One region of the Bradyrhizobium guangxiense genome, then DNA from elsewhere that is predicted to be linked to it. Evidence: riboswitches for the same ligand, from Rfam matches in the RefSeq annotation. Region 1 holds a riboswitch; each other region holds the start of a gene.

The links. Region 1 has a riboswitch for cobalamin ahead of X268_RS16355 (TonB-dependent receptor). Riboswitches for the same ligand answer to the same signal wherever they lie in the genome.
Region 2: it holds a riboswitch for cobalamin, as region 1 does, so the genes downstream of both, X268_RS39335 (TonB-dependent receptor) here and X268_RS16355 (TonB-dependent receptor) in region 1, are expected to answer to the same signal.
Region 3: it holds a riboswitch for cobalamin, as region 1 does, so the genes downstream of both, X268_RS10515 (energy-coupling factor ABC transporter permease) here and X268_RS16355 (TonB-dependent receptor) in region 1, are expected to answer to the same signal.

What each region holds. Positions count from the first base shown of each region.
Region 1 covers NZ_CP022219.1:3,449,258-3,453,691, reverse strand. The annotation lists gene X268_RS16370 (adenylate/guanylate cyclase domain-containing protein) at 1-988, shown strand, start outside; gene X268_RS39485 (hypothetical protein) at 1,093-1,269, shown strand; gene X268_RS16365 (hypothetical protein) at 1,424-1,636, shown strand; gene X268_RS16360 (hypothetical protein) at 1,755-2,012, shown strand; cobalamin riboswitch at 2,132-2,346, shown strand; gene X268_RS16355 (TonB-dependent receptor) at 2,462-4,434, shown strand, end outside.
Region 2 covers NZ_CP022219.1:2,256,882-2,261,315, forward strand. The annotation lists gene cobT (nicotinate-nucleotide--dimethylbenzimidazole phosphoribosyltransferase) at 1-55, shown strand, start outside; gene X268_RS10530 (histidine phosphatase family protein) at 143-715, opposite strand; cobalamin riboswitch at 790-991, shown strand; gene X268_RS39335 (TonB-dependent receptor) at 1,107-3,449, shown strand; gene X268_RS10545 (PepSY domain-containing protein) at 3,463-4,434, shown strand, end outside.
Region 3 covers NZ_CP022219.1:2,251,557-2,255,990, forward strand. The annotation lists gene cobM (precorrin-4 C(11)-methyltransferase) at 1-502, shown strand, start outside; gene X268_RS10505 (cobyrinic acid a,c-diamide synthase CobB) at 502-1,812, shown strand; gene cobA (uroporphyrinogen-III C-methyltransferase) at 1,809-2,540, shown strand; cobalamin riboswitch at 2,586-2,806, shown strand; gene X268_RS10515 (energy-coupling factor ABC transporter permease) at 2,844-3,521, shown strand; gene cobF (precorrin-6A synthase (deacetylating)) at 3,562-4,311, shown strand; gene cobT (nicotinate-nucleotide--dimethylbenzimidazole phosphoribosyltransferase) at 4,322-4,434, shown strand, end outside.

The DNA.
Region 1 (4,434 bases):
CCGGGTCGACAAGACCATCACCGTCTCCACGCAGGACGAGATCGGCGAGCTCGCGGCGGCCTTCAACCGCATGACCGAGCAGCTCAGGCACAACGAGCGCATCCGCGAGACCTTCGGCCGGTACATCGATCCCAAGGTGGTGCAGGGGCTGATCGACCGGCCGGAGATCGCGATCGATGGCGAGCGCCGGGTCATGACCATCATGTTCTGCGACATGAGCGGCTTCACCTCGATGAGCGAGGGCATGACCCCGCGCGGCCTTGTCAAGGTGATGAACCACTATTTCACTGTCATGTCCGCTCCGATCAGGAACAATCGCGGCATCATCGACAAATATATTGGCGATGCCATCATGTCCTATTGGGGCCCGCCCTTCATCGAGGAGGACGAGCAGGCGCTGCTCGCGGGCCTTGCAGCCGTCGAGATGACCGACCAGGTGCCCGCGCTCCAGAAGCAACTGCCGGACCTGCTCGGCATCCGCGCCATGCCGGCGCCATGTGATTTGCGGATCGGCATTGCCACCGGCGAGGTCCTGACCGGCAGCATCGGCTCGGAATTGATGATGAGCTTCACCGTGATGGGCGATGCCGTGAACCTCGCCTCGCGCCTGGAGGCCGCCAACAAGATCTACGGCACCCGCATCCTGGTCTCGCAGGCCACCGCCGAGGCGATCGGATCGCGGCTCGAGCTGCGCGAGATCGACCGTCTGGCGGTCGCGGGCCAGCACGCGCCGCAGCCGATCTTCGAGGTGATGGCGAAAGCGGGCGCACTCACCGGCGCGCAAGCGAGCTTGCGCGCACACTATGCCGAAGCGCTTGCTGCCTATCGCGGCCGGCGGTTCGATGCGGCGCGCGCGGCCTTCAACGCCGCGCTCGAAGCCGTCCCGGGCGATGGTCCCTCGCGCATGATGCTCGGCCGCATCGCGCAGTTCGAGACGAGCCCGCCGGACGACGGATGGGATGGCGCTTGGCGGCTCGACAGCAAATAGGCCGCGCATCGGAAAAATTGATTGTACTCGATAACGATGTTCGCCATGACCTATTTCCCGGGCTTAGGTTGGATGTCCTTGAGGCGTTTGATGGGGACACGCCGATGACAGACCTTCACGACAGGCTGGAACGGTTCGAGACGCTCACCGCCGAATGCGAGCTGATCGCCAAGCTCGCCACCGACAGCACCAAGCGCGAGTTCTATCTGAAGCTGTCGGAGCAGTACCGTCAGCTGGCGGTGGACATGCGGCAGGCGATCGCGACCAAGGCCGCGGCCTGAGGCCGGCGGCAATCAATCCGTTCTTAATGTTTGGAGCGCATCCTTGAGGCTACGCGAGCGTCGCTGATCGGCGCTCGTGGTGGGAAGGCCGGGGTTCGCTGCGATGCAGCGCGTCCCGTGAGCGTCATTTTGCCGTGCCTGACAGGGCAGTCCCATGCGCCTCGTTGCAGTGATCATATTCGCGCTCATGACGGCGGCCTGCGATCAGGAGCAGGACATCACCGGCTCGACGACGCCGGCCTGCCCGATGCGGAACTACAGCTACAATCCCCGCGACCTGAACCAGTGCGTCAGTGCCTGCAAATCCTGTGATCGCGGCACCACGGTCACCTGCACGACCTCCTGCACCCTCAAGGGCGCGCGCTGAGCGCACCGCCTGCTGTCTTGCACGGGGCGCAACCGCGCAACTGGTGGTGCTTGGGCACCGGAACGATTCACTTGGGTTAATCATTGGAGGAGCGGGCAGGACGCGGAGTCCGATGGAAATGGGTGTGCTGGATCCCGGTCGATTTCTGGTGTCGTGCTCGCATTGCGATGCCTGGCCAATGGCGGCCAATGTGAAGCGGTCGAGCTGGTCGGCGTCCCCGCACGAGGTCCGCTTCGTCTGCACGCGCTGCCGCCGCGAGGAAACCGCGATCGTCTCGGCCTCCGGCGAATTGACCCCGATCAAGCGCGTCGATATTCCCCCGCGCGATGTCGCCGTCGCCTGGGCCCAGGCCCAGCGTTTGCGAGGGCGGACCTGAGCGGCGGCTCGTTTCGTCTTTTCCGCACGGAACCTGGCCTCGCCACCTCTTGGCGGGCTCCCGGTCGGCCAGAGCTGTTCCTTGGCATAACCGGTCGATTGACTCTCCGGCGCAACGACACATAAATGATCGGCGACGGTTCTCCTCACGGAGATCAAAAGGGAATGTGGTGCGGGATTGTCCCAACGCCGGGATTGATCTCAACGCCACGGCTGCCCCCGCAACTGTAAGCGGTGAATCTTTCGTCCTGTGCCACTGGGAATCTCGGTCCTGGGAAGGCGACGTAAGGTCATGCCCCGCGAGCCAGGAGACCTGCCGTCAGCCGTGGTCACACGCGAAGATGTCGGTCGGGGAGTACAGGCATTAGCTGCACCGGAGCAAATCGATTGCTCTGCCGTGAAGCCTCGTTCGCGGTGACGTGCCACTGACGTCATACCGAGGTTACAATTGTGTCCCGTCTCGTCCCTGCCGCCTGGCGCCTCAGCGCCGGCCTGTTCGCGTCCGTTTCCCTCCATTCGCTCGGTCTATCCTCCGCCTTCGCCCAGCACGCCCTTGCCGAGCAGTTACCGCCGATCGAGGTGAGCAAGCCCGACGATCAGAACCGCACGCGGGCCAGGGCGACAGGTGACGGCGAGACGACTAGATACCGGGGAACCGCGAGTGCCGCGCCGGCAGGAAATGGCGCCCGCTCATCCGGCGCCGAGGCCGTCGCCAGCAACGGCGGTATCGTCGGAGCCGCCACCACCGTCATCACGGCCGCCGATATCGCGCATTCGCCATCGCAGACGCTGGCCGAGATCATCGCCGCGCAGACCCCGGGAGCCCAGATCACGACGTTCTATGGCGGCCAGATCGGCGCCAAGACCAGCGTGGACCTGCGTGGCTTCGGCGCCTTTGCCACCGCCAACACGCTGGTGCTGGTCAATGGCCGGCGGCTGAACGACGTCGACATGGCGCAGGTGGACCTCTCCACCATCCCGCTCAACTCCATCGAGCGTATCGAGATCACGCGTGGCAACTCCGGCGCGGTGCTCTACGGCGACAACGCGGTCGGCGGCGTGATCAACATCGTCATGAAGACCGGCGTCGGAGGGCCGCCCATGTCCGCACGGATCGAGGCCGGTTTCGGCTCATTCAACACCGGGCTCGGCAACATCTCGACCTCGCTCAATTCCGGTCCGTGGTCGACCTCGTTCTATGGCAATGCCGTCAGGACCGATGGCTATCGCGACAACAATCGCTACTCCCAGCAGAATGGTGTCGGCAATCTCAATTACACCGCGCCCGGCCTGACCGCGTTTCTCACCATCACCGGTGACAATCAGGAGCTGCGACTGCCGGGCGGCCGCACTGTCGATCCCTCCATCGGCCTCGACCAACTCACCGCCAACCGGCGAGGAACCAGCACGCCGTTCAACTACGCCAACCAGCAAGGCTTTGGCGTGACAGCGGGCTTCACCAAGACCCTAGTCAACGGCGTCGATCTCATCGTCGACGGCGGCGTGCGCGACAAGAAGCAGCAGAGTGCATTCTTCTCCAGCCCGACGCCGGTTCCGGCCTTCTTCACGTCGACTCATGTCGATTCCAATCTGACGAATTGGTCGATCACGCCGCGGCTCAGCGTGAAGAGCCTGCTGCTCGGCATGCCATCGCAGCTCCTCACCGGCATCGATTATTACGATGCGAGCTTTCGGCAGAACCGCGGCGCCGGGCAGGGCCTTGCCGCTTGGCACAATTACGACCTCAGGCAGCAGACGGTCGCGGGCTATTTCCAGCACACATTGGGCGTGGCGCCGGCGACCGAAATCTCCTATGGCGCGCGGGTGCAGACCGTCAGTCTTGCGGCACGCGACAATTTCGACCCGGCCGCGCCATTCAACGCCGACATTGGCGCGCTGCCGCTGACGAGCAATGAGACCCAATATGCGCTGCATCTCGGGGCCGAGCATCGCCTCAATGACACGGTCGCGCTGTTCGGCCGCGCCGCGCGCGCTTTCCGCACGCCTGACGTGGACGAGCGCCTGTCCTCGGGGCCGCCCTTCGATCCCTTGACCTTCGCCGCGATCCCGCAAACGTTCCAGCTCAAGACCCAGACCTCTTGGGATATCGAGGGCGGCCTGCGCATCGAAGGCGGCGGGCTGCAGCTGCAGAGCAGCCTCTATTTGATGGACCTCACCAACGAGGTCCATTTCAGCCCGGTCCTGTTCTACAACACCAATCTTGATCCGACCCGGCGCTACGGCTCGGAGACAAGTCTGTCCTATCGTGTCAATGATGCTCTGCTGCTGCGCTCCGGCATGGCCTACACCCGCGCGGCTTTCCGCGAAGGCATTTGGGCGGGCAACGACGTGCCGCTGGTGTCGCGCTACACGGCGAGTGCCGGCGTCACCTGGAATATCTGGCAGAACTATTTGGTGCTCGA
Region 2 (4,434 bases), 1.2 Mb from region 1:
CGGCATGGCGACCTTTGCGGAGGCCAATGTGCCGGATCGACCTCAAGCGCGATGAGATTTAGATGAATCGTCATCGCGCTTTAGGTTGTTGTTTGTGCATGATCTTTCCGGGAAACCGCTTCGCACTTTTCCGGATCATGCTTTAGCTGATCCGCTGATTGACCGAAACGATGCGCCAGCCGCTGGCGAGGCGATCGATCCGGGTCAGCGACAGCGGATCGATCACGAAGCGCAAGGCGGCCTGCGGCGTGAGATCCAGCGCGATGCAGAGCACGGCGCGGATGGTGCCGGAATGCACGACGAGCGTGGCGGGGCCAGCTCCGATCCGCGCCAGACCCGGCCGGACGCGCGCAACCTGGTCCGCAAAGCTCTCGCCCCCCGGCGGCCGTCCGCCGGCCGGATCATTCCAGAACTGCGCGTAAGTCTCGCCGCCGCTGGCCGAGAGCGCGTCGTGTCGATGGCCGGTCCAGTCGCCGAAATCCTGCTCGCGGAATTCAGCGACGAGCTCCGGTTCGAGCCCCAGCGCGCGTGCGGTCTCGACCGTCCGCCGCGACGGGCTGGCATAGCTGGAGCCATTCGCGGGCAGATGCCGCCGCAGAGCGTCCAGCTGCGCGCGATCACCGAGATCGGCCGGCGCGTCGGCGGCGTGGATCGTCCCTTTGACGCCGTCGACCGGCGCATGCCGTATCAGCCAGAGCAAGGTCTCGCCTTCCATGCTCGTCTCTCCAAGGAAGTTGGTCGCTGTGGCCCTAACGCCGCAACTGCCACATTGACTCTGTTGTGATGGTAATCCTAGATGCTCGCGACGGTTTCCCCGAGAGGGGATGAAAAGGGAATGCGGTGCGGGGAATTTGTCCCCAATGCCGTGGCTGCCCCCGCAACTGTGAGCGGATAATCCTTCGTCACAAGCCACTGGGTCCTCGGTCCCGGGAAGGCGACGAAGCGGTGATGCCCCGCGAGCCAGGAGACCTGCCGTCAGCCGTGGTCACACGCGAAGATGTCGGTCGGGGAGTACAGACATTCGGCTTCATCGGACGGCTGCAAGGCCAACAGGTGAGACCTCGTTCGCTGTGACGTGCCACTGACGTCATACCGAGGTCCGAACTGTGTTTTCCATTCGTATCGTACGACCGCCCAGCGTCCTGCTCGCGTCCGCCACGCTCACATCCCTCGTCGCTCTCGATCTGCCTTCCGCGTGGGCGCAGCAGGCCCGCGAGCCGCTGCCGCCCGTGGAAGTGTCGCCACCACAATCCCGCAAGCCGGCCAAGCCGACTGCCCGCGAGGCGCAGAGCGCGCGCCGCCCGGGCGCTACAGCCGCAGCGCCAAAACCCGTCGTGCCGGCTGCGCCGGCGCAGACGCCGCTCAACACCAATGCGGTGGCCGAAAGCGCTTCACGCCTTGGGCTGACCGTGCGCGAGACGCCCGCGACCGTCGAGGTGATCTCCGCCGAGGCCATGCGCGAGCAGGGCTATCGCACCGTGTCCGAGGTGGCACAGGGCGCGGTCGGCGTCACCTCCGGCGACGCGCCCGGGGAGCCGGCGGGCTTCTCGATGCGAGGCTTCACCAACAGCCAGATCAACACGCTCTACAACGGCATCAAGATCGGTCCGCAGAACATGACCTCGCGGATCATGGACACCGCCAATCTGGAGGCCGTGGAATTCCTCAAAGGCCCGGCCTCGCTGATCTCGGGCGAGGGCGCCGCCGGCGGTGCGATCAACTTCGTCACCAGGCAGCCGCACATCGGTCCGATCCGCAATGAGGCGGACTTTTCGTACGACTCCCTGAACTCGTTCCGCACGCATTACGGCTCGGGCGGCAGCACCAATGTGCAAGGCCTCGACTACCGCTTCGACATCAGCCGCTCCTCGCTCAACGGCTTTGTCGACGACACCAACACCAGGACGTTCGACGTCTCCGGGCAGATGAACTACCGGATCTCCGACCGTCTCAAGATCTGGGGCGCGATCGAGTACCGCGAGGATCGCGGAAAGGCCTATTGGGGCGCGCCGCTGGTGCCGGTCGCCTTCAGCGGTTCGCACGCGACGAGCGGCATCGTCTCCGGCAACTACGTCTCAAACTACAACGGAACCAATCTCGGTGCCGTCACCATCGACGACCGCACCTTCAACACCAATTACAACGTCCTCGACAACCGCAACGTGGCACAGGAGGTGTGGCTGCGCGGCGGCTTCGAGCTGAAACTCGCGCCTGACCTGACGTTGAAGAGCCAGGCCTATGGCTACGGCGCCGAGCGCAGCTGGTTCAACAACGAGGTCGAGGCGTTCAACTCCGGGACGAACCTGGTCGATCGGGAGCGCTTCTACGTCGCACACCGCCAGCGCCTCGTCGGCAACATCACCGACTTGATCTGGGACGCGAACATCGCAGGTTTCGACAACCGGCTGGTGACGACGCTGTCGTCAAGCTATCTCGATTTCGCCAGGCCGGGCGCCGCGAATTTCCCCGGCGATTCCGTTTCGCTGGTCGATCCCAATCGTGGCTTCTACGGCCTGCTCACGACGCAGCAACAGACCGCGCGGATCGACAACGAGGCGCTGTCGTTCGAGGACCGGCTGAAGCTGACGCGCAGCTTCGCACTGGTCGGCGGCGTGCGTGTCGAGCATATCGGGCTCGACCGCAATTCGACCGACAAGAACGGCCTGGAGAAAGCGGGCTTCCCGTTCTCGAAGGACTGGGCGCCGGTGACCGGGCGCATCGGCTATACCTGGGAGGCCGTCCCGGGCCTGACCTTCTTCAGCCAGTACGCGACCGGCGCCGACGTCTCTGCCAACAACATCTTCCTGCTGCTGCCGACCCAGCCGCTCGACCTGACGACGTCGCGCACCTACGAGACCGGCGTCAAGCATCTGTTCTGGGACAACAGGGCGGAGTGGTCATTCTCGGCCTACGACATCGAGCGCAAGAACGTCTATGCCGCGGCCGACGGCATGGCGCTCAACATCGCCGGGCGGCAGGAATCGAAGGGCGTCGAGCTTGCCGCGGCGGTGCGGCCGATCGAGCCGCTGCGGCTCTGGGGCAACATCGCCTATGTCGATGCGCGCTATGCCGACTACAATTTCGCCGGCGGCTCGTTCTCGGGCAACACGCCGCCCAACGTGCCGCGCGTCGTCGCCAATGCCGGCGCGTCCTACCGCTTCTTCACGCCCTGGCCGGTGGAGCTGGGCATCACCGGCCGCCATGTCGGCGACCGCTACAACACCGATGCCAATGTGGTCACGATGAAGGCTTACACCGTGGCTGACGTCTATGCCTTCGTCGACATCCCCAAGACGGTGTTCAATGCGGTCGAGCAGGCCCGCCTGACCTTCCGCGTGCGCAACATCGCCGACAAGCGCTACGCGATCTGGGGCGATCCGTTCTATCCCGACCAGATCCTGCTCGGCGCGCCCAGGACTTACGAGCTCTCGGCCGCGTTCAAATGGTAGGGCGGCTGAGCGGATGATGCGCACGATCGTCCTGGTGCACCGCTGGCTCGGGATCGCGTTCTGCCTGCTGTTCGCGATGTGGTTTGCGACGGGAATCGTGATGCACTTCGTGCCGTTCCCGTCACTCACCGAAGCGGAGCGATTTGCCGGCCTTGCGCCGGTGGATCGTGGGCAGGTCCGAATGGCGGTCGACGACGCGGTGGCTGCCGGCGCGATCAAGGATGCCACGCGCGTTCGGCTGATCCAGCGGAGTGACGGGCCGGCCTACGTCGTGTCGGGAGAATCGGGCGTGCGCGCGGTCCGCGCCTCCGATGGACAGGACGCACGATTGGCATCGATCGACGTCGCGCTGGCGATCGCGCAGGATTACGCCCGCCGCCGTGGTCTCGACGCCGGCCGGGCCGCGTTCATCGCGCGCTCCGACCATGATCAATGGAGCGTACCGAACGGCTTCGATCGTCATCGGCCCTTGTTCCGCATCGCGGTCGGAGACGCCGCGGGAACGGAGGTCTATGTCTCGTCGCGCACCGGCGAGGTCGTCCTCGATACGACGCGAGGCGAGCGCGGCTGGAATTGGGCCGGCAGTGTGCTGCACTGGATCTATCCAACGATCCTGCGCAGCAACTGGTCCCTGTGGGACCCCGTCGTCTGGACGCTGTCGCTGCTGGCCCTGGTCGCGGCCATGCTTGGGGCATTGCTCGGAATCCTGCAGATCAGGGTGCGCGGAGGCCGCATGTCCTCACCCTATCGCGGCTGGCATGCGCTGCATCATCTCCTTGGCCTCGTGGCCACTTTGTTCGTGCTGACCTGGATCTTCAGCGGCTGGCTCTCGATGGACCACGGCCGCTTATTCTCGCGCGGGGACCCGGCCCCCGCCGAAGCTGGCGCGATAAACGCCGTGCCGGACTGGACCGCGGCTCCATCGCTCGATCGAGAGCCGATATCGTCCTCGGCCCACGAGGTCGAATGGTTCGCCTTCAACGGC
Region 3 (4,434 bases), 1.2 Mb from region 1:
GCGACGCCTGCGTGCGCTCGGCATTCCCTATACTGTCACGCCTGGCGTTCCCTCATTCTCCGCCGCTGCGGCAGCGCTGGAAGCCGAGCTGACGCTGCCGGGGCTTGCCCAGACGGTGGTTTTGACGCGCACGCCGGGCCGCGCCAGTGCAATGCCTGAAAGCGAGAAGCTGGCCGCATTCGCGGCGACCGGCGCGGTGCTCGCGATCCACCTCTCGATCCATCTGCTCGACCAGGTGGTCGGCGAGCTCACGCCGCATTACGGCGCGGATTGCCCTGTCGCCATCGTCTGGCGCGCCAGCTGGCCGGAGCAGCGCATCGTGCGTGCGACGCTGGCAACGCTCGATGCCGCCATCGGCACCGAGATGGAGCGCACGGCGCTGATCCTGGTCGGCAAGACGCTTGGCGCCGCGGATTTCGACGAGAGCCGCCTCTATGCTGCCGACTACGCCCGCCGCTATCGGCCGGTTGGCTCCGAGCCGCGCTTTCCGGAGGCGTCGTGATGCCGGCAGGGCTCGTCATCTCCGCGCCTGCCTCCGGTGTCGGCAAGACCACGCTGATCCTGGCGCTCGCGCGTGCCTGGCGCAATCGCGGCTTGGAGGTGCAGTGCTTCAAGAGCGGGCCCGACTATATCGATCCTGCCTTTCATGCCGCCGCCACGGGACGCGCCTCCGTCAACGTCGACAGCTGGGCGATGGATCGTGCTGCCATCGCGCATCTCGTCAGCCGCGGTGCGGACGCCGATGTCGTGCTCGCCGAGGGATCGATGGGCCTGTTCGATGGCGTCGCCGCGCGCGGCGTCTCCGGCACCGGCGCGACTGCCGACATCGCGGAGATGCTGGGCTGGCCGGTGCTGCTGGTGATCGATCCCTCGGGGCAGGCGCAGACGGCAGCCGCAGTCGCCGCGGGCCTTCGCGACTACCGCGCCGGCGTGCGTCTTTCGGGTGTCGTGCTCAACCGCGTCGCCAGCCCGCGCCACGAGGACCTGGTGCGGCGTGCGCTCGACGATGCCGGCATTGCCGTGTTCGGCGCGCTGCCGCGTCATGCCGAGATCAGCCTGCCGACGCGGCATCTCGGCCTGGTGCAGGCCGAGGAGCAGGCGGAGATCGGCAAGCTGATCGAGGAAGCCGCGCGCTTCGTTGCCGCGCATGTCGATCTGGACGCGGTGCTGCGCTCCGCGGCCGGCTGGTCGCCGCAGCCGGCGGCGAGCCGCTTGAACGTGGCGCCGCCCGGCCAGCGCATCGCGCTCGCGCGCGATGCCGCCTTCTCCTTCGTCTATCCGCATATGCTGGAAGCCTGGCGCGCGGCGGGCGCCGAGATCTTGCCGTTCTCGCCGCTGGCCGATGAAACGCCTGAGGCCAGCGCTGATGTCTGCTGGCTGCCCGGCGGCTATCCGGAGCTTCATGCCGGCAGGATCGCGTCCAATCTCCGTTTTCGCAGCGGCTTGCGCAGCTTCGCCGAAACGCGGCCGGTGCACGGCGAATGCGGAGGCTATATGGTGCTGGGAACTGCGTTGACCGATGCGGACGGTGTCCGCCATGAGATGACAGGCCTGCTTGGTCTCGAGACGAGCTTTGCCAAACGCCGCATGCATCTGGGTTATCGTCTCGCGACGCTCGCCGCGCCGATGCCGGGACACCGCTCCGGTGCGCGCCTGCGCGGCCATGAGTTCCACTATTCGACCATTCTTGCCCAGCCTGATGCGCCGCTCGCGGTGGTGCATGATGCAACGGGCGCAGTCATCGCCGAGACCGGCTCCCGCCGCGGCCGTGCCACCGGCACGTTCTTTCATCTGATCGCGGAGGATCGGTGAGCGGATTCGTGTCCTTCATCTCCGCCGGGCCCGGCGATCCCGAGCTGCTCACGCTCAAGGGCGCCGCGCGGCTGCGCGAGGCCGACGTCGTGCTCTATGACGATCTCGCCTCGGGCGCGATCCTCGATCTCGCCCGGCGGGATGCCAATCTGGTCGCCGTGGGAAAGCGGGCAGGGCGGCCTTCGACCAAGCAGCATCACGTCAACCGCCTCCTGGTCGACTATGCCGCAACCGGCGCGCGCGTGGTGCGGCTCAAGTCGGGCGATGCCGGCATTTTCGGTCGGCTCGAGGAAGAGCTGGAAGCGCTGCGCGAGGCCGGCATCGGCTATGAGATCATTCCCGGCGTCACCTCGGCTTGCGTGGCGGCGGCCCGGGCCGGCATTCCCCTGACCCGGCGTCACACCTCGCGCCGGGTGCAGTTCGTGACCGGGGCCGACGTCACCGGCGAGCTGCCGCCAAATCTGAACTGGGCGGCGCTGGCCGACCCTGAAGCGACCACCGTGGTCTATATGGGCCGGCGCACTTTCCCGGCGCTTGCCGCAAAATTGATTGCCCACGGCCTCGCGCCAACCACCCCGGCGCTGTTCGCCGAATCCCTCGGCCGACCTGACGAGCGGCTGGTCCGCACCACCATTGCCGAGCTTGCCGAGCAGCTTGCCCGTGGCGGCGCCGCTTCGACCGCCGCCGTGATCCTGTTTGGCGCGCTGGCAGGGGATTATCCGTCATGATCGCCCCGGCCGCGCCTCGCCCCTTGACGCAGGCGCGGCGAAAGGGGCACACAGGAGCGGCATGGTGCTCAACGTGGCGCAAAGCGCCGGAGCATAATCGGGAATGGGGGTGGGCGGACCCAGTTGCGGCGCCCAAACCCCCAGCCGCCCCCGCGACTGTAAGCGGTGAGGGACTCCGATCAGCCACTGGGCCGCAAGGCCCGGGAAGGCCGGAGAACCGCAAGTGAGCCGCCAGCCAGGAGACCGGCCCTGCACGTTTTGAGGCCAAGGCCGTCGGGTGTGACGGCAGGAAGGATCTGAGCCATGCATATCGAACCCGGCATCGTGACGGGCGCCAAGCTCGTGTTGAGTTACGCAACCGGCATCGCCGCAGGCGGCGTTGCCTTGAAGCTCGCGGCCGAGACCGTGCGCGAGCAGGGCATCGGCTCGTTCGCGGCGCGGACGCTCGCCACCACCGCTGTCGTCTTCACCTTCTTCGAGATCCTGCCGCACTTCCCGGTCGGGGTGTCCGAGGTGCACTTCATTCTCGGCTCGACCTTGTTCCTGCTGTTCGGCGCGGCGCCCGCGGCCTTCGGCCTCGCGTTCGGCCTGCTGCTTCAGGGCGTGTTGTTCGAGCCGGCCGACCTGCCGCAATACGGCATGAACGTCACGACTCTGCTGGTGCCGCTGTTCGCGATCCAGGCGATCGCCTCGCGGATCATCTCGCGCAACACCGCCTATGTCGACCTCAGGTATCGCCAGGCGCTGGCGCTGTCGACGACCTATCAGGCCGGCGTGATCGGCTGGGTGGCGTTCTGGGCGCTCTATGGCTCCGGCTTTGCCATGACCAACCTCGCCAACATCGCGACGTTCGCGGCGTCCTACGCGCTGGTCATCGTGATCGAGCCGCTCGCCGATCTCGCCGTGCTGGCGCTGGCCAAGTCGCTGCGCGGCGTCACCGCGCCGGGCTTCGTCACCCCGCGCCTGCATAACGCGGCCTGAAGAGACAAGGGGCGGCCGTCATGGCCGCCCCACGCGCGCGATGCTCACGCTTTCCCTGATCGGCATCGGTTGCGGCGATCCTGGCCAGCTCACGTGCGCCGCCGTTCAGGCCATCAATGCCGCCGATCTCATCCTGATCCCGCGCAAGGGAACGGCGAAGTCCGATCTCGCCGATCTCAGGCGGACGATTTGCGCGGATGTGCTGACCAACGACAGGACCGTTGTCGCCGAGTTCGATCTTCCGGTGCGGGAGGCCGGTGAAGCAGACTACCGCAAGGGCGTCGACGATTGGCACGATGCGGTTGCCGCGACCTGGCAGCAAGCGATTGCAAATCATCTCGGGAGCGAAGGCAGGGTTGCGCTGCTGATCTGGGGCGATCCTTCGCTCTATGATTCCTCGCTGCGCATCGCGCGAAGATTGGATCCCTTGCCTGATATCGAGGTCGTGCCCGGCATCACCTCGATCCAGGCGCTGTGCGCGGCGCATGCGCTGCCGCTCAACGACATCGGCGAGCCGTTTCTGGTCACGACGGGACGGCGCTTGCGCGAAGGTGGCTGGCCGCTGGGCGTCGACACTGTGGTGGTGATGCTCGACGGCGGCGCGGCGTTTCAATCGCTCGATCCGGCCGGGCTTCAAATCCATTGGGGCGCCTATCTCGGCATGCCCGATCAGATCATCATGTCCGGCGTGCTGGCCGAGATCGGCCCGCGCATCGTCGCGGCGCGCCAGGAAGCGCGCGCGCGGCATGGCTGGATCATGGACAGCTATATCCTCAAGCGTATGCGTTAAGCGAGGCAGCATGCTCCCCGAATGGGTCACCCAGAATTGCCCCGAGATCTCCGCGCTCCATCGCGAGGCTGCGATTGCGCGACAGGCGCAGCTGACAAAGCCGACCGGCGCGCTCGGACGGCT